Regions from separate parts of the Escherichia sp. XD33 genome, predicted to be linked through region 3. Evidence: riboswitches for the same ligand, from Rfam matches in the RefSeq annotation. Region 3 holds a riboswitch; each other region holds the start of a gene.
What was found. Region 3 has a riboswitch for thiamine pyrophosphate ahead of thiC (phosphomethylpyrimidine synthase ThiC). Riboswitches for the same ligand answer to the same signal wherever they lie in the genome.
Positions count from the first base shown of each region.

Region 1: linked by a shared signal. The riboswitch ahead of thiB (thiamine ABC transporter substrate binding subunit) and the one ahead of thiC (phosphomethylpyrimidine synthase ThiC) in region 3 are both predicted to bind thiamine pyrophosphate.
Region 2: linked by a shared signal. The riboswitch ahead of thiM (hydroxyethylthiazole kinase) and the one ahead of thiC (phosphomethylpyrimidine synthase ThiC) in region 3 are both predicted to bind thiamine pyrophosphate.

Region 1 is NZ_JAENDM010000005.1:24,999-31,493, forward strand. Features, by position in the region: gene thiP (thiamine/thiamine pyrophosphate ABC transporter permease ThiP) at 1-1,192, opposite strand, end outside; gene thiB (thiamine ABC transporter substrate binding subunit) at 1,168-2,151, opposite strand; TPP riboswitch at 2,182-2,281, opposite strand; gene sgrR (DNA-binding transcriptional regulator SgrR) at 2,315-3,970, opposite strand; gene sgrT (glucose uptake inhibitor SgrT) at 4,059-4,190, shown strand; gene setA (sugar efflux transporter SetA) at 4,292-5,470, shown strand; gene leuD (3-isopropylmalate dehydratase small subunit) at 5,519-6,124, opposite strand; gene leuC (3-isopropylmalate dehydratase large subunit) at 6,135-6,495, opposite strand, start outside.
Region 2 is NZ_JAENDM010000030.1:45,157-51,651, forward strand. Features, by position in the region: gene K0778_RS16785 (ADP-ribosylglycohydrolase family protein) at 1-561, shown strand, start outside; gene K0778_RS16790 (carbohydrate kinase family protein) at 558-1,523, shown strand; gene K0778_RS16795 (GntR family transcriptional regulator) at 1,497-2,243, opposite strand; gene K0778_RS16800 (glycoside hydrolase family 25 protein) at 2,295-3,113, opposite strand; gene thiD (bifunctional hydroxymethylpyrimidine kinase/phosphomethylpyrimidine kinase) at 3,178-3,978, opposite strand; gene thiM (hydroxyethylthiazole kinase) at 3,975-4,763, opposite strand; TPP riboswitch at 4,798-4,894, opposite strand; gene rcnR (Ni(II)/Co(II)-binding transcriptional repressor RcnR) at 4,986-5,258, opposite strand; gene rcnA (nickel/cobalt efflux protein RcnA) at 5,379-6,203, shown strand; gene rcnB (Ni(II)/Co(II) efflux transporter accessory subunit RcnB) at 6,422-6,495, shown strand, end outside.
Region 3 is NZ_JAENDM010000047.1:17,239-23,733, forward strand. Features, by position in the region: gene thiC (phosphomethylpyrimidine synthase ThiC) at 1-1,871, opposite strand, end outside; TPP riboswitch at 1,952-2,052, opposite strand; gene rsd (sigma D regulator) at 2,104-2,580, opposite strand; gene nudC (NAD(+) diphosphatase) at 2,675-3,448, shown strand; gene hemE (uroporphyrinogen decarboxylase) at 3,488-4,552, shown strand; gene nfi (deoxyribonuclease V) at 4,562-5,233, shown strand; gene K0778_RS20185 (YjaG family protein) at 5,276-5,866, shown strand; gene hupA (nucleoid-associated protein HU-alpha) at 6,053-6,325, shown strand; gene K0778_RS20195 (DUF1481 domain-containing protein) at 6,338-6,495, shown strand, end outside.

The DNA.
Region 1 (6,495 bases), on a different contig from region 3:
TGGTGTTGTTGAGCAGTAAAAAGAAGCCGGTAGCCAGCACAATCCCCGGCATGGCGAGGATCAACATGCCGCTCATCTCCAGCGCCTGACCCGCCAGCATTTTCTGCCGCGCCCGAAGTTCGCGACTGCTCCATAGCAGCATCATGGTCAGCACTACGCACAATACACCTGCCGCCAGCGCAATACGCAACGAGGTCCACAGCGCCTGCCACAGCACCGGTTGTGCCAGCACTTCCGGCAACTGGCGATTTAGCCCATCGACGATCACCGCCAGCAACGGTGGCAGCAACAGCAGCAGCGCCAGCACAATTAACACCGTGTCGCAAATGCGGCTATGCAGACGATCGTCCGGGTCGCGCCAGCCTTGCAGCAGCGTGGTGCCTGGCGCAATGGCCTTACTCAATCGCTGACTCAGCAGCACCAACCCGAGGCAACACACCATCTGGATCAGCGCCAGCATCGCCGCGCGGGCAGGATCGTAGTCGTAACTCAGCGCCTGATAGATTGCCAGCTCGATAGTGGTTGCCTGCGGACCGCCGCCCAGCGATAGCACGGTGGCGAAGCTGGCGAAACAGAGCATAAAGATAAGTGCAGCAACCGGCGGGATTTGTCGCCGTAACCACGGCCATTCGACGAAGCGGAAAAAATGCCAGCCGCGCATCCCAAGCTGGGCGGCAAGCTGACGTTGTTCGCCGGGAATGTTTTCCAGTGCCTGGAGTAATAAGCGGCTCGCCATCGGTAGATTAAAAAATACGTGGGCCAGCAAAATACCTTGCAGGCCGTAGGGCGAAAAGGTCCACTCCAGACCGAGCGATTGGCAGAGTGTTGCCAGCCAGCCCTGGCGACCATAGACGCTAAGAATGCCGAAAACAGCAACCAGCACCGGGAGGATTAAGGTCATTGCGCACAGACGCAACAGCGCCAGCCGACCCGGAAAGCGCCTGCGATAGAGCGCGCGGGCGAGGAATATCGCGGGTACGACAGAGAGCAGCGCCGAGAGAAACGCCTGCCAGAAGGAGAAGCGCACCACATGCCACAGGTAGCTGTCCTGCCAGATTGCCGCCCAGCTACCCTGCGGTGCGTTCCACCACAGGGCGAGAAACGCCGCCAGCGCAACCGCTACCACCAGCGTGGCGGCGCTTACACCTGGAATTAACCAGCCGGGAATTAACGGCTGACGGCGCGTTGCCATTCGCTAATCCATGCCTGACGTTGTGCCGCCACTTCAGCTGGTGTGAACTCCAGCGTGGTGGCCGGTTTGGTCAATTGTTCAAACCCGGCAGGCAGTGTGACATTTGCCACCGGATACATCCAGTTACCGGTTGGGATCGCATTCTGAAAAGCCGGAGAAACCATAAACTGGAGGAATTTTTGCGCCAGCTCCGGCTGCTTGCTGGCAGCGGTGCGGGCGGCGACTTCCACCTGCAGATAGTGACCTTCGCTGAAGTTCGCAGCGGCGTAGTTATCTTTCTTCTCTTCGAGAATGTGATAAGCCGGAGAGGTGGTGTAACTCAGTACCAGATCGCTTTCGCCTTTTAAAAACAGGCCGTAGGCTTCGCTCCAGCCTTTGGTGACGGTGACGGTTTTCTTCGCCAGTTTCTGCCAGGCTTGCGGGGCGTTATCGCCATAGACTTTTTGCATCCATAGCAACAGACCCAGCCCCGGCGTACTGGTGCGCGGATCCTGATAAATCACCCGCCAGTTTTGATCGCTCTCAACCAGCTCCTTCAGGCTTTGTGGCGGGTTTTTTAGTTTGTTCTTGTCATAGACGAAGGCGAAGTAGCCGTAATCAAACGGTACGAAAGTGTCATTATTCCAGCCGCCGGGAACGTTAACGGCATCCGCTGCCACACCGCTTTTGGCAAATAGTCCGGTTTTACTGGCGGCGTCTAACAGATTGTTATCCAGCCCCAGCAGCACATCGGCTTTACTATTTTTGCCTTCCATCCGTAGACGGTTGAGAAGCGAAACGCCATCTTCCAGCGCCACCAGTTTCAGTTCGCAGTTACAGTCGGCTTCAAAAGCTTTTTTGATCTTTGGACCAGGCCCCCAGTCGGCGGCGAAGGAATCGTAGGTATAAACAGTCAGAACGGGTTTAGCGAAAACGGGCGCTGTGCACAGCAACAGCAGGGGAAGACATTTTTTTAACACTTTGCACCTCAAAAAAGAGTGGCAAAGGACTTGAGAAGGAGCCTCAAATCCCTTCGCCGGCGTTATCCGGATCAGGTTCGACGGGTATTTTCTCAGCGCACGCGTTTGCGTGGCACCCCGTTGAGAACGGCGTTAGTGTAGTGATTTTGTTATCTACCAGCAATCATGGATCCGGCGGCGCAAACCACGCTGATTTAAAATCGAACCAGCCGAGGGTATTCATACGCAGGCCGCGCATACTGCGTTGTCCCTGAATGATCAGCCAGTGGTGGATAAGCGGCACCATTGCTTTACTGGCGACCAGTTGCTGGCACCAGTTCGCCAGGTTCATTTCGCCATTGCGCCAGCGGGCGGCGTCGGCTTGCCAGTCGATCGGAATACAGTGTTGGAGCAGCGGCACCTCGCACAAGTGCGCGAACAGCGAAAAATCCAGCGGCAGCGTAAAGTTGGCGCTATTAAGCCAGATATCGCTCTCGATCTCTCCTTCATGCCACTGATCGTAGTCGATCTCTTTGATTTCCAGCGTGACCTGGTGGCTTGCCAGAATCTGCTGCATGATCCCGGCAATCACCCGATGCTCACTGTGATCCTGATAAAAGGTCAGGGTGAGGCTTTCCAGACCAGCCGGTTTTTCGCTCTTTATGGTGCGGGCATGGTGCCAACGGGGGAGCAGTCCATAAGCCGGGAACCACAGTTGCTGGTACTGTTCCTCAGCGAAATAGACCAGATTAGTTGGAGAAAGCACATAGCTTACCCAGTCCCTGACTTGCTGATTCGCCCCGCGATGGGTGCGGCTGTCGAATAGTAAATAGTAGCAACCTTCCTCCAGGCGGCTTTCAATCTCTTTTTCCTCGCCCTGTGGACCTTTTAGCATCAGACCTCCAGCTGGCTCGTCGGCAATTTCCGGCAGAACCCAGACGTTAACTTCATCGATTAATGCCCGGTAACCGAAGAAGTCATCGAATGCCTGAATTTTCAGTTGATTGGTGGTGTTGCGGATCACCGCATACGGACCGGTGCCGATGGGATGGCTGGCAAAGTTACTGAGGGTTTCCCATTCGCGCGGCAGGATCATCGCCGGAACTTGCCCCAGCAGTAACGGTAACCAGCGGTCCGGTTGCGTGAGATGGATATCCAGCGTCCAGGGCGTCGGCGACACAATGTCCGCAATATGCGAATAGAGCGGCAGCGTATTGATTCGTTTTAAAGAGGCGATCACGTCGTCCATTTCCAGTTCACGACCATGATGAAAATGGACTCCTGGACGCAAAAAGAAACGCCAGTGAAGCGGTGATATTTGCTGCCAGTGGTGGGCGATGTCTGCTTCCAGTTCCCCATTTTCCTCATTTATGCGCGTTAGCGAACTGAAGATTTGCCGGGCAATATGGGTTTCGGAACGGCGCAATGCGCTGCCAGGTAGCAGATTACGCAACGGACGATAGTAGAGCACGCGCAGGATGTGCCGCCCCTGGCGGAAGCTGCGGCCCAGATGAGAAACCAGCATTTGCCGCACAGTCGCTTTGTCGCCAACTAACTGCACTAGTTGGTCGATACGATCCTGCTCCAGCAGGTCTTCCGCCCGCTGTTGCTGAAGCGCCAGCCCGGTATAGAGGAATGTCAGACGCGAGCGTTTACCACGCCCGACTTCCGCTTCCCACGTCAGCCAGCCGCGATCCTGCATGGTGTTGAGCAGGGTGCGCATATGACGACGCGAGCAGCTCAATAACGCTGCCAGTTCGTTGAGCGTTGTGTCCTGCGATTTACCCTCGCAGCATTGCCACAGGCGGATGAACTGTTGTTGCAGACGAGCAGATGGCATAAAAGGGGAACTCCTGCGCAAAAGACAGCAATTTTATTTTCCCTATATTAAGTCAATAATTCCTAACGATGAAGCAAGGAGGTGCCCCATGCGTCAGTTTTATCAGCACTATTTTACCGCGACAGCGAAGTTGTGCTGGTTGCGTTGGTTAAGCGTCCCACAACGATTAACCATGCTTGAAGGACTGATGCAGTGGGATGACCGCAATTCTGAAAGTTGACTTGCCTGCATCATGTGTGACTGAGTATTGGTGTAAAATCACCCGCCAGCAGATTATACCTGCTGGTTTTTTTTATTCTCGCCGCGCTAAAAAGGGAACGTATGATCTGGATAATGACGATGGCTCGCAGTATGAACGGTGTTTACGCGGCATTTATGCTGGTCGCTTTTATGATGGGGGTGGCCGGGGCGCTACAGGCTCCTACATTGAGCTTATTTCTGAGTCGTGAGGTTGGCGCGCAACCTTTCTGGATCGGACTCTTTTATACGGTGAATGCTATTGCTGGGATCGGCGTAAGCCTCTGGTTGGCAAAACGTTCTGACAGTCAGGGCGATCGGCGAAAACTGATTATATTTTGCTGTTTGATGGCTATCGGCAATGCGCTATTGTTTGCATTTAATCGTCATTATCTGACGCTTATCACCTGTGGTGTGCTTCTGGCATCTCTGGCCAATACGGCAATGCCACAGTTATTTGCTCTGGCGCGGGAATATGCGGATAACTCGGCGCGAGAAGTGGTGATGTTTAGCTCGGTGATGCGTGCGCAGCTTTCTCTGGCATGGGTTATCGGTCCACCGTTGGCCTTTATGCTGGCGTTGAATTACGGCTTTACGGTGATGTTTTCGATTGCCGCCGGGATATTCACACTCAGTCTGGTATTGATTGCATTTATGCTTCCGTCTGTGGCGCGGGTAGAACTGCCGTCGGAAAATGCTTTATCAATGCAAGGTGGCTGGCAGGATAGTAACGTACGGATGTTATTTGTCGCCTCGACGTTAATGTGGACCTGCAACACCATGTACATTATTGATATGCCGTTGTGGATCAGTAGCGAGTTAGGATTGCCAGACAAACTGGCGGGTTTCCTGATGGGGACGGCAGCTGGTCTGGAAATACCAGCAATGATTCTGGCTGGCTACTATGTCAAACGTTATGGTAAGCGGCGAATGATGGTCATAGCAGTGGCGGCAGGAGTACTGTTTTACACCGGATTGATTTTATTTCATAGCCGTCTGGCGTTGATGACGCTGCAACTTTTTAACGCTGTATTTATCGGCATTGTTGCGGGTATTGGGATGCTATGGTTTCAGGATTTAATGCCTGGAAGAGCGGGGGCAGCTACCACCTTATTTACTAACAGTATTTCTACCGGGGTAATTCTGGCTGGCGTTATTCAGGGAGCAATTGCACAAAGTTGGGGGCACTTTGCTGTCTACTGGGTAATTGCGGTTATTTCTGTTATCGCATTATTTTTAACCGCAAAGGTTAAAGACGTTTGATGACGTGGACGATAGCGGAAAGCCCGGTCATTTGACCGGGCAAGGGGATTAATTCATAAACGCAGGTTGTTTTGCTTCATAAGCGGCAATGGCGTCGTCGTGCTGCAAGGTAAGCCCAATACTGTCCAGACCGTTCATCATGCAGTGGCGGCGGAAGGCATCGATGGTAAAGCGATAGGTTTTCTCTCCCGCTTTCACCTCTTGCGCTTCCAGATCCACGTCGAAATGGATCCCCGGATTGGCTTTCACCAGCGCAAACAGTTCGTCCACTTCTGCATCGCTTAATTTCACCGGCAGCAGCTGGTTGTTAAAGCTATTGCCGTAGAAGATGTCAGCAAAACTCGGCGCAATCACCACTTTAAAACCGTAGTCGGTCAATGCCCAGGGCGCGTGCTCACGCGAAGAGCCACAGCCGAAGTTTTCTCGTGCCAGCAAAATGGAAGCGCCCTGATACTGCGGGAAGTTCAGCACGAAGTCCGGGTTTGGCTGTTGGCCTTTTTCATCCAGAAAACGCCAGTCGTTAAACAGATGCGCGCCAAAACCCGTACGGGTCACTTTCTGCAAAAACTGTTTCGGGATGATTGCATCGGTATCGACATTGGCGGCATCCAGCGGAACCACCAGGCCTGTGTGTTTGATAAATTTCTCTGCCATGGTGTGCTCCTTATTTAATGTTGCGAATGTCGGCGAAATGTCCGGTCACAGCAGCAGCGGCAGCCATTGCCGGGCTGACCAGATGCGTGCGCCCGCCGCGCCCCTGGCGGCCTTCAAAGTTACGGTTGCTGGTGGAGGCACAACGTTCGCCCGGATTCAGACGGTCGTTGTTCATCGCCAGACACATTGAGCAGCCAGGCAAGCGCCATTCAAAACCGGCTTCAATAAAGATTTTATCCAGACCTTCCGCTTCCGCCTGGGCTTTTACCGGGCCAGAGCCGGGAACCACCAGTGCCTGCACGCCTGGCGCGACTTTTCGCCCTTTGGCGATCTCCGCTGCCGCGCGTAAATCTTCAATGCGCGAGTTGGTA
Region 2 (6,495 bases), on a different contig from region 3:
GTTGATTCCTTTATTGATGATGTGGCGCTGGCGTCCAGCCCGACCCATAAATCCGATCTGGCGGTTGCAGGCGCGGTAGTCATCGCATGGGCGATTTCTCGTGCCATTGACGGAGAAAGCTGGTCAGCGATTGTAGATTCACTGCCTTCAATTGCGCGACATGCACAGCAAAAACGCATCACTACCTTCAGCGCCTCACTGGCAGCACGTCTGGAGATTGCGCTGAAAATTGTGCGCAATGCCGACGGCACCGAATCCGCCAGCGAACAGCTTTACCAGGTCGTTGGCGCAGGTACCAGCACTATTGAGTCCGTTCCGTGCGCCATTGCGCTGGTTGAACTGGCACAAACCGACCCGAATCGCTGCGCCGTCCTGTGCGCTAACCTTGGCGGCGACACAGACACCATCGGCGCTATGGCGACGGCGATTTGCGGCGCGTTGCATGGCGTTAACGCTATCGATCCTGCATTAAAGGCGGAACTGGATGCGGTAAATCAGCTTGATTTCAACCGCTATGCCACAGCGCTGGCGAAATATCGTCAACAACGGGAGGCGGTATGAGCGGCGCTCGATTACACACGCTGCTGCCTGAATTAACCTCGCGTCAGCCGGTGATGGTCGTCGGCGCGGCGGTCATTGATGTGATCGCCGACGCTTATGCCCTCCCCTGGCGTGGGTGCGATATCGAACTGAAGCAGCAGAGCGTTAACGTTGGCGGCTGCGCACTGAATATTGCCGTGGCGTTAAAGCGCCTCGGCATCGAAGCGGGTAATGCCTTGCCGCTCGGTCAGGGCGTGTGGGCGGAGATTATTCGCAACCGGATGGCGAAAGAGGGGTTAATCAGCCTGATCGATAACGCCGAAGGCGATAACGGCTGGTGTCTGGCGCTGGTTGAGCCGGATGGCGAACGCACTTTTATGTCATTCAGCGGTGTGGAAAATCAGTGGAATCGCCAGTGGCTGGCGCGATTAACCGTTGCGCCTGGCAGCCTGCTCTATTTTTCCGGTTATCAACTGGCCTCGCCCTGCGGCGAATTGTTAGTGGAATGGCTGGAAAAGCTGCAAGACGTGACGCCGTTTATCGATTTTGGCCCACGTATCGGCGATATCCCGGACGCATTACTGGCGCGGATCATGGCCTGTCGACCTTTAGTATCACTCAATCGTCAAGAGGCTGAGATTGCCGCCGAACGTTTTGCTTTATCCGCAGAGATAACAACACTTGGCAAGCAATGGCAGGAGAAATTTGCCGCGCCGTTGATCGTTCGTCTCGATAAAGAGGGTGCATGGTATTTCAGCAACGACGCTTCTGGCTGCATTCCGGCATTTCCAACGCAAGTTGTAGACACCATTGGGGCGGGCGACAGTCATGCAGGTGGCGTACTTGCCGGGCTGGCCTCTGGTCTGCCACTGGCGGATGCCGTATTACTGGGCAATGCAGTGGCGTCGTGGGTTGTCGGGCATCGGGGCGGTGATTGTGCGCCAACGCGCGAGGAACTACTCCTCGCACACAAAAACGTATAGATCGCTGCGACAGTGGCTAATGCTGTACTCAATAGGCCGTTGCTGTTGGTCAAGCGCCACTTGCTTGATCACCAGCACCGGTATTTTGCTATCTAACTGAATATGTGACTGAAACTCGGCATCCGGCATCCGGGCGCTAACGCGGGAACGTGTACGTTGTGGGTAAATGTGCTGGCTGCGGAAATAGTCATAAAGTGAAATCCCGATGGCATCAACATCATGAATTAAATGCGCCGGAACCCACGATTCCTCAATCGATACCGCTTCTTCATCGACATAGCGAATACGCTTAAGCAAAAAGACATCACTTCCTGCTTCGACCGCCAGCTGCTGCGCGACTTCTTCGGGACATTTCACGACACGCTTGTTAACCCATAGCGTATCGGGCTTTTTCCCGCGCAATACCACCTGCTGAGAAAAACCTCGCGCTTCTTTCAACGAGTATTCGAAGATGTTGTTGATCTGCGTGCCGTAACCGCGCGAACGCGTCACCACACCCTCTTCTTCCAGCGCCTGCATCGCCTTGCGCACCGTAATGCGCGAAACGCCGGTTAACTGACTTAAATCACGCTCACCGGGCAAAATATTGCCATGCTCCAGCACCCCGCTGCGCACGGCATTTTTTACCGTTTCGGCAAACTTAATATAAAGCGGCGTGTTATCCGCAGCTAAAATACGCTCGTTCAGTTGGGCAATCAGCTGGGTATGCGCTTGTTCCATTTGTCTTTTTCCTGCCAGGGAGTCTGGTGGGAGTATATCACTGCTTCTTATTTAAGGCGTTTCTTTAATCCCATCAACGAATCCCTGCAACTCCTCCACCGTGCCATTAAACACATTAAAATCCACCGGACCATTGATGCCATCTACCTGTCCACGGTCGGAATGCTGCCAGAAGCGCCAGGCCATTCCGTCATTGTCCGGACAACGTTGATAATAGTGAGCCACCCACCACGGATATTCATTAAAATAGCCCGCCAGATTCGTGTGATAAAAAACGGCTCCTGAGTAAATAATCGGCTTTTTTCCCGTGCGTTTTTCTACCATTTTTAGCCACTGACTTACCCGCTTGCGTAATTCTTTTGCCGATAATTTTCCCCGTTCTTCTACGTCCAGCACGGCAGGGAAATCGCCTTGTGAGAAATCCACCGTTTGCAGAAATAATCGCGCCTGAACTGAAGCGGATACCGACGGGGAGAAATAATGATACGCCCCACGCAGCATGCCATTTTCGCGGCTTAGTTGCCAGTTACGCGAAAAATAGGGGTCCACCAGCTTTTCGCCTTCCGTCGCCTTAATAAAAGCAAACTGTAAGCGGATACCGTTGTCGCGCATTTTTGCCACCCGCTGCCAGTCGATCCGCTCCTGCCAGCGCGAAACATCTATTCCGTGAATGGTATAACTGGCAGGAATGCGAATTGCGAAAGATTTAACCGGGCGATAACCGTAGAAGTGGATGTAGTCTTTAATCTGAACTGCTGTCGAATAGAAAAAATTCACCGTCTGACGCGGATAAATTGCAATGATGGAAATTAGCCCAAGAGCGCATAATAGAGAGGTGAGTTTTTTTCGACTGGTAATTCTTAGCTGCATTGGTTTCATCCCTGAATGTCAGTGCCAAAGGCTGACAATAACCAAAGCAGCTATAGTACGGTGCTCACCACCAGGCGTGGAAGTGGTGAACCGGACCAATACCGTGACCAACTTCCAGCGTGTCGGCCTGGGCTAACGCCGATGAAAGCCAGCTTTTTGCCTCCTGTACGGTGTCAGCCCAGTTTGTATGGCGCGGGCGTAGTGCAGCCAACGCCGCAGAGAGTGTACAACCAGTGCCGTGGGTGTTTTTGGTCATAATGCGCGGTGCGGTAAACCGTTGTTCACCCTCGCGGGTAAACAGCCAGTCCGGGCTTTGCTCATCATCCAGATGACCACCTTTCATTAGCACTGCGCCACAGCCCATCGCCAACAGCGATCGCCCTTGTTCCAGCATTTCCTGTTCGGTGCGCGCGTGTGGCGCGTCGAGCAAGGCGGCAGCTTCGGGCAAGTTTGGCGTTATTAATGAAACCTGTGGCAATAATCGACTGCGCAGCGTAGCAACCGCCGAAGGTGAAAGCAGCGGGTCGCCGCTTTTTGCCAGCATAACGGTGTCGAGTACCACGTTTTGGATCTGATAACGTTGCAACCGTTCTGCCACCGCTTCAACAATATCGGTTTCCGCCAGCATACCGATTTTAGTGGTATCGATTCGCACATCGCTGAACACCGAATCGAGCTGGGCGGCGACAAAATCAGGCTCAATGCGATACACCGACTGTACGCCACGGGTATTTTGCGCCACCAGTGCAGTAATAACTGAGCAACCATAAGCGCCAAGTGCCGAGAAGGTTTTAAGATCGGCCTGAATCCCCGCACCACCACTCGGATCAGTACCGGCAATCGTCAGAGCGTTAATTCGTTTCATGCCTGCACCTCCTGCGTCAATTGCCAGAGCGCATCAAGGAAATGTGGAACAAAACTGCCTGGCCCCTCGCTTCTGGCGACTGCGCGTTCTCCGGCTTGTTTCATCCAGTGACAGGCAGATGCGACATTTTCCAGCGTATCGCCTGGTAACGCACAGCAGGCAGCGACAACCGCCGATAATGCACAGCCAGTTCCTACCACTTTGGTCATTAACGGATCACCACCGTGAATACCAATGATACGATGTCCATCGGTAACATAATCCATCTCGCCAGTGACCACGACGATTGCGCCAGTTTCCCGTGCCAGTGTTTGTGCAGCGGGTATCGCGTTAGCTGCGGCGTCAGTGGTATCCACTCCCCGTCCGCCATTAGCAATGCCAGCTAATGCCATGATTTCCGAAGCATTACCACGTATCGCTGCCGGTTTAAAAGATAAAAGTTCATGACAAAAATGGCGGCGATAATCGAGCGCACCCACCGCTACTGGATCAAGCGTCCAGGGTGTTTGAGAGCTTTTTGCTTGCTCAACGGCAGCACGCATCGCCTGAGCGCGTGGCTGCGTCAGTGTGCCAACGTTAATCAACAAGGCACTGGCGATAGCCGCAAACTGACTGGCCTCTTCGGTTTCGATAACCATCGCTGGCGATGCACCGAGCGCCAGCAAGGTATTGGCGGTAAAGGTTTGCACCACATCATTGGTCATGCAGTGCACAAGAGGGGAATGTTGGTGAAAAAGGTGTAACGCGTGCGCAGATTGCGCTGAACCCAGCAGGTCGACTTGCATAGTTTGCTCCTGCCATAACGTGAAGAAGCAATGACCTGGTGGTCCGTGACTTCCCTACGCTGGCATTATCCAGATCAGGTGATACGGGTATTTCTCAGCCTTCACGCAGAAGGGCACCCCGAGTCGTTTGGTTGCGATGATAAATCGCAGAGGAGGATGGTAATGTCCAGCGCACGCGTTGTAAACGAGGAAAAACGGCAGTTTTACAATCGCGTTAATAAATTATTTGATATATGAATCCAGCACCTTCAGAACGACATCCAGATCTTCTTCACGTTTTAGCTCATCCCCCTGGTGAACGATGTGTTCCGTCAGATGACCTTTAATCACTTCCCGCATCAGACCGTTTACCGCGCCACGGATAGCAGCAATCTGTTGTAAAACTGCAGCGCATTCGTGCGGCTCGTCGAGCATTTTCTTGAGCGCCACGACCTGGCCCTGAATCTTACTGGCACGCGCTTTCAGTTTCTGTTTATCACGGATTGTATGAGACATGGCAACACCTGGTTAACAAGAATATGAAAAATCATAGCACTATTAATCTACTGGGGGGTAGTATCAGGTACTGGGGGGGAGTAGAATCAGATTGCCGAATTAATACTAAGAATTATTATCATGACCGAATTTACAACTCTTCTTCAGCAAGGAAACGCCTGGTTCTTCATCCCCAGCGCCATCTTACTTGGTGCGCTTCATGGCCTGGAACCAGGGCACTCAAAAACGATGATGGCGGCGTTTATCATCGCCATCAAAGGCACCATTAAACAAGCGGTGATGCTCGGACTGGCAGCAACTATTTCGCATACCGCAGTGGTCTGGTTAATTGCCTTTGGCGGGATGGTGATCAGCAAGCGCTTTACTGCTCAATCAGCAGAACCGTGGCTCCAGCTGATTTCCGCAGTGATCATTATTAGCACCGCGTTCTGGATGTTCTGGCGTACCTGGCGCGGCGAACGCAACTGGCTGGAGAATATGCACGGGCATGATTATGAGCATCATCATCACGATCACGAACATCACCACGACCATGGACATCATCACCATCACGAACATGGCGAGTATCAGGATGCCCATGCACGAGCCCATGCCAATGACATTAAACGACGCTTTGATGGTAGAGAGGTCACCAACTGGCAAATTTTGTTATTTGGCTTAACCGGTGGCCTTATCCCCTGCCCGGCAGCAATTACCGTGCTGTTGATATGCATTCAGTTGAAAGCCCTGACACTGGGCGCAACACTGGTCGTCAGTTTCAGCATTGGCCTGGCGTTAACGCTTGTCACCGTAGGCGTTGGCGCAGCAATCAGCGTTCAGCAGGTCGCAAAACGCTGGAGCGGATTTAACACTCTCGCTAAACGCGCCCCCTATTTTTCCAGTCTGTTGATTGGCTTAGTCGGTGTGTATATGGGCGTACATGGCTTCATGGGCATAATGCGATAACTCAATCCTTTAGGCTTGCATGTTATCTTCAGCCCAGGATGATTCTTAAATCAGCTATTTCCGCTGACTCTCTGCTCGCTAAGGATGCTTTTAGGGCATCCTTTCATTTACACTTTTTACGAAATCATGGGATCACTAACAAAATATCGCTTGTCAGTTATATTGTATGGCAGGAAAGATATGCGACTGATATTACAGATCCCCAAAGTGGAGAGTTTATGACCATTAAAAATAAGATGTTGCTGGGTGCGCTTTTGCTGGTTACCAGTGCCGCCTGGGCCGCACCAGCCAC
Region 3 (6,495 bases):
ATTTCTCCGCCTCTGGCACGGAAGTTCTCCGACATATCCGCCATTCCCATTTCAATAGTTTGCGTGGCGGCGTAATCACGCACTTCCTGGCTGATTTTCATCGAGCAGAATTTCGGCCCACACATGGAGCAAAAATGGGCGACTTTACCTGACTCTTGCGGCAGGGTTTCATCGTGATAAGCGCGGGCGGTAAACGGGTCGAGGGCCAGATTAAACTGGTCTTCCCAGCGAAATTCGAAGCGGGCTTTCGACATGGCGTTATCGCGAATTTGCGCGCCCGGATGCCCTTTCGCCAGGTCAGCGGCGTGGGCGGCAATCTTATAGGTGATAAGCCCCTGCTTAACATCTTCTTTATTGGGCAGACCCAGATGCTCTTTTGGCGTTACGTAACAGAGCATCGCGCAGCCAAACCAGCCAATCATCGCCGCACCAATCCCCGACGTGAAGTGGTCATAGCCCGGCGCAATATCGGTAGTTAGCGGCCCCAGAGTGTAAAACGGCGCTTCGTGGCAGTGCTCTAACTCCTCGGTCATATTGCGGCGGATCATCTGCATCGGCACGTGGCCTGGGCCTTCAATCATCACCTGCACGTCATATTCCCAGGCAATTTTGGTCAGTTCGCCCAGCGTATGCAGCTCGGCAAACTGCGCTTCATCGTTGGCGTCCTGAATAGAACCGGGGCGCAGACCGTCGCCCAGCGACAGCGAAACGTCATAAGCGGCACAGATTTCACAAATTTCGCGGAAGTGTTGATAGAGGAAATTTTCCTGATGATGGGAGAGGCACCATTTCGCCATAATCGAACCGCCGCGAGAGACGATACCGGTCAGGCGTTTCGCGGTCATCGGCACATAGCGCAGCAGTACGCCCGCATGGATAGTGAAGTAATCCACACCTTGCTCGGCCTGTTCCAGCAGCGTGTCGCGGAACGCTTCCCAGGTAAGATCTTCGGCGATCCCGTTAACCTTCTCCAGCGCCTGGTAGATCGGCACTGTACCGATCGGCACCGGGCTGTTACGCAAAATCCACTCGCGGGTTTCGTGAATATAGCGACCGGTGGAGAGATCCATCACCGTATCCGCTCCCCAGCGCGTGGACCATACCAGCTTTTCCACTTCTTCTTCGATGGAAGAGGTGACCGCCGAGTTGCCGATATTGGCGTTAACTTTTACCAGGAAATTGCGACCAATAATCATCGGCTCCGATTCCGGATGATTAATGTTGGCCGGGATAATCGCACGTCCGGCAGCAACTTCATCACGGACAAATTCCGCAGTGATATTTTCCGGCAGATGTGCGCCAAAGCTCATTCCCGGATGCTGGTGGCGTAAAACCTCGCTACGGATGCGCTCGCGGCCCATATTCTCGCGGATGGCGATGAATTCCATTTCCGGCGTGATGATGCCCTGGCGGGCGTAGTGCAGTTGGGTGACACGGCGTCCTGCTTTGGCGCGTTTTGGTGTTAGTACGCCGCTAAAACGCAGTTCGTCGAGGCCATCATCTGCCAGCCGCGCTTTAGTGTAATCGGAACTGCGCACGGTAAGTTCTTCGGTATCGCCGCGCGCATCGATCCACGGCTGGCGTAGTTTTGCCAGCCCTTGCTGCACGTTAATGGCAATCTGCGGATCACCATACGGGCCGGAGGTGTCGTAGACCGGAATCGCTTCGTTTTCTTCGTACTGCGGCTGTTCTTTGCTACCGCCAATTAGCGTCGGGCTAAGCTGGATCTCACGCATCGGCACGCGCACGCCGGGGTGTGTGCCAGTGATATAAATGCGTTTTGAGTTGGGAAAGGCGGTGCCTTCCAGGGTGTCGATAAAATGTTGGGCCCGGGCGCGTTGTTCGCGGCGGGTCAGTTTTGTTGCAGACATAGCTCATTCCAAAAAGTTAAGGACGTGGCTTGTCAGACGACGGATGAAGCAAGAGACGATCGCCGCAGGGGCGATGCGATAGCAGATTAACTCTTGTTCCCTTCGCAGGTATTAGCCTGATCAGGTTCCGCGGATCCCGAATAAACGGTCTCAGCCAGTTAAGGCACTCCGACAAGAAATTAGCCCCGCAAATGGGGCATTGAATGTAAATTACGCGTTAACAGCGCAGAACTCAAGCAGGATGTTTGACGCGGGCGGCGTCAAGCACCAGCAGAATCAGCTTATCTTCCAGCACAAAGCGCGCTTCCAGCGCCTCGCCGATGTCAGATAAAACCTGTTGAAACTCAAGGTAATTATCATGATCGATGGCGGTTTCCAGACTGGAATCGTAGTAATCCATAATCTGTTGAGTATTGGCTTCGAGTTGCGGCCAAATCTTCGCGGCGCGCGCGAGTTGCCCGTTGCCTTCCAGCTTATGAAGAATGCGCTCATAAATACTGAAATGTCCGGCAGACAAGTAATCGACCAGGCTCTGACAAAAATCATCAAGGGCTTTTTCGTTTAGCCTCATGTACGATTCTTTGCCAGGCTTAATGCCAACCAGATTGTAGTAAGCCACGAGCAGATGCTTACGTACATGTAGCCAGCGATCAACCAGTTTGTTACTTCCTCTGACGCGCTCCGTCAGGTTATCGAGCTGGTTAAGCATGATTGACTCCGCAAGTTTGTATTCAAAAACTGCTCAGTGAGAAATGTAAAAACCATGTTAAACATGCCAGTGATGCAAAGGTAGTGCAAGAGCTATGGATCGTATAATTGAAAAATTAGATCTCGGCTGGTGGGTCGTCAGCCATGAACAAAAATTATGGTTGCCGAAGGGAGAATTGCCATATGGCGAAGCGGCAAATTTCGATCTTGTGGGTCAGCGCGCACTACAAATCGGCGAATGGCAGGGGGAACCTGTTTGGTTAGTACAACAGCAGCGGCGTCACGATATGGGGTCGGTACGTCAGGTCATTGATCTCGATGTTGGGCTGTTTCAACTGGCCGGACGAGGCGTACAACTGGCGGAGTTTTACCGATCGCATAAATACTGTGGTTACTGCGGGCATGAAATGTATCCGAGCAAAACCGAATGGGCGATGCTGTGCAGCCATTGCCGTGAGCGTTACTACCCGCAAATCGCCCCCTGCATTATTGTTGCCATCCGTCGCGATGATTCGATCCTCCTCGCCCAGCATACCCGCCATCGTAACGGTGTCCATACGGTACTTGCCGGATTCGTCGAAGTGGGCGAAACCCTCGAGCAGGCGGTCGCGCGGGAAGTGATGGAAGAGAGCGGAATTAAAGTTAAAAACTTGCGTTATGTGACTTCCCAGCCGTGGCCGTTTCCTCAGTCTTTAATGACCGCGTTTATGGCGGAATATGACAGCGGCGACATCGTGATCGACCCGAAAGAATTGCTTGAGGCGAACTGGTATCGCTATGACGATTTGCCGTTACTCCCGCCGCCCGGCACCGTAGCGCGCCGTCTGATAGAAGATACTGTGGCGATGTGTCGGGCAGAGTATGAGTGATGATACACTGACCGCCTGACGCACTAAGGAACAGCCAAAATGACCGAACTTAAAAACGATCGTTATCTGCGGGCGCTGCTGCGCCAGCCCGTTGATGTCACTCCAGTATGGATGATGCGCCAGGCGGGTCGCTATCTACCGGAATATAAAGCCACGCGCGCCCAGGCGGGCGATTTTATGTCGCTGTGCAAAAACGCCGAGCTGGCGTGCGAAGTGACTTTGCAACCGCTGCGTCGCTACCCGCTGGATGCGGCGATCCTCTTTTCCGATATCCTCACCGTGCCGGACGCGATGGGGTTAGGGCTCTATTTTGAAGCCGGAGAAGGTCCGCGTTTTACCTCGCCAGTCACCTGCAAAGCCGACGTCGATAAACTGCCAATTCCGGACCCGGAAGATGAGCTGGGTTACGTGATGAACGCGGTGCGTACCATTCGTCGCGAACTGAAAGGCGAAGTGCCGCTGCTTGGTTTTTCCGGCAGCCCGTGGACGCTGGCGACCTACATGGTGGAAGGCGGCAGCAGCAAAGCGTTCACCGTGATCAAAAAAATGATGTATGCCGATCCGCAGGCGCTGCACGCTCTACTCGATAAACTGGCGAAAAGCGTCACTTTGTATCTGAATGCGCAGATTAAAGCCGGTGCTCAGGCAGTGATGATTTTCGACACCTGGGGCGGTGTGCTTACCGGGCGCGATTATCAACAGTTCTCGCTCTATTACATGCATAAAATTGTTGATGGTTTACTGCGTGAAAACGACGGTCGCCGCGTACCGGTCACGCTGTTTACCAAAGGCGGCGGACAGTGGCTGGAAGCGATGGCAGAAACCGGTTGCGATGCGTTGGGCCTCGACTGGACAACGGATATCGCCGATGCGCGCCGCCGTGTGGGCAATAAAGTCGCGTTGCAGGGTAATATGGATCCGTCGATGCTGTACGCGCCGCCTGCCCGCATTGAAGAAGAAGTAGCGACTATACTTGCAGGTTTCGGTCACGGCGAAGGTCATGTCTTTAACCTTGGTCACGGCATTCATCAGGATGTGCCGCCAGAACATGCTGGCGTGTTCGTGGAGGCAGTGCATCGACTGTCTGAACAATATCACCGCTAAGGAGTGATTATGGATCTCGCGTCATTACGCGCTCAACAAATCGAACTGGCTTCTTCTGTGATCCGCGAGGATCGACTCGATAAAGATCCACCGGATCTGATCGCCGGAGCCGATGTCGGGTTTGAGCAGGGCGGAGAAGTGACGCGAGCGGCGATGGTGCTGCTGAAATATCCCTCGCTTGAGCTGGTGGAGTATAAAGTTGCCCGCATCGCCACCACCATGCCTTACATTCCAGGTTTTCTTTCCTTCCGCGAATATCCTGCGCTGCTGGCAGCGTGGGAGATGCTGTCGCAAAAGCCGGATTTAGTGTTTGTCGATGGTCATGGGATCTCGCATCCTCGCCGTCTTGGCGTCGCCAGCCATTTTGGCTTATTGGTGGATGTGCCGACCATTGGCGTGGCGAAAAAACGGCTCTGCGGTAAATTCGAACCGCTCTCCAGCGAACCGGGCGCGCTGGCCCCACTGATGGATAAAGGCGAGCAGCTGGCCTGGGTCTGGCGCAGCAAAGCGCGCTGTAACCCGTTGTTTATCGCTACCGGCCATCGGGTCAGCGTGGACAGCGCGCTGGCGTGGGTACAACGCTGCATGAAAGGCTATCGTCTGCCGGAGCCAACGCGCTGGGCGGACGCGGTGGCCTCGGAACGTCCGGCGTTCGTGCGCTATACAGCAAATCAGCCCTAATTCAGGTAAACTGCGGATAATTTCCGTATTTGAGAACTCAACATGTTACAAAACCCAATTCATCTGCGTCTGGAGCGCCTGGAAAGCTGGCAGCATGTCACTTTCATGGCTTGCTTATGCGAACGCATGTACCCCAATTACGCCATGTTCTGCCAGCAAACCGGTTTTGGTGATGGGCAAATTTACCGTCGCATTCTCGATCTCATCTGGGAAACGCTGACCGTTAAAGACGCAAAAGTAAATTTCGACAGCCAACTGGAGAAATTTGAAGAAGCGATTCCTTCAGCCGACGATTTCGATCTGTACGGCGTTTATCCGGCAATCGATGCATGCGTGGCGTTAAGTGAACTGGTCCATTCGCGTTTGAGTGGTGAAACGCTCGAACACGCGGTGGAAGTGAGTAAGACCTCCATCACGACCGTTGCGATGCTGGAAATGACTCAGGCTGGTCGCGAAATGAGCGATGAAGAGCTTAAAGAAAACCCAGCTGTAGAGCAAGAATGGGACATTCAGTGGGAAATATTCCGACTTTTAGCTGAGTGCGAAAAACGCGATATCGAGCTGATAAAAGGCCTTAGGGCAGACCTGCGTGAGGCGGGTGAGAGCAATATTGGTATAATTTTTCAGCAATAAGACCAGAAAACGTGATTTAACGCCTGATTTGTCGTACCTGGAGTCTTCCCTTTCGCCCCCCGTCTGGTCTACATTTGGGGGGCGAAAAAAAGTGGCTATCGGTGCGTGTATGCAGGAGAGTGCTATTCTGGCATTTCCGTCGCACTCGATGCTTAGCAAGCGATAAACACATTGTAAGGATAACTTATGAACAAGACTCAACTGATTGATGTAATTGCAGAGAAAGCAGAACTGTCCAAAACCCAGGCTAAAGCTGCTCTGGAGTCCACTCTGGCTGCAATTACTGAGTCTCTGAAAGAAGGCGATGCTGTACAACTGGTTGGTTTCGGTACCTTCAAAGTGAACCACCGCGCTGAGCGTACTGGCCGCAACCCGCAGACCGGTAAAGAAATCAAAATTGCCGCAGCTAACGTACCGGCATTTGTTTCTGGCAAGGCACTGAAAGACGCAGTTAAGTAAGATTGCGTGGCAGTGAACAGTTTTAACGAAGGGGTGGTTTCACCCCTTTTGTCTTTCTGGCGTCGATCATTGATGCTGGCAGGTGCGCTGTTTCTCACTGCCTGTAGCCACAACTCTTCACTTCCTCCCTTTACCGCCAGTGGATTTGCTGAAGACCAGGGCGCGGTACG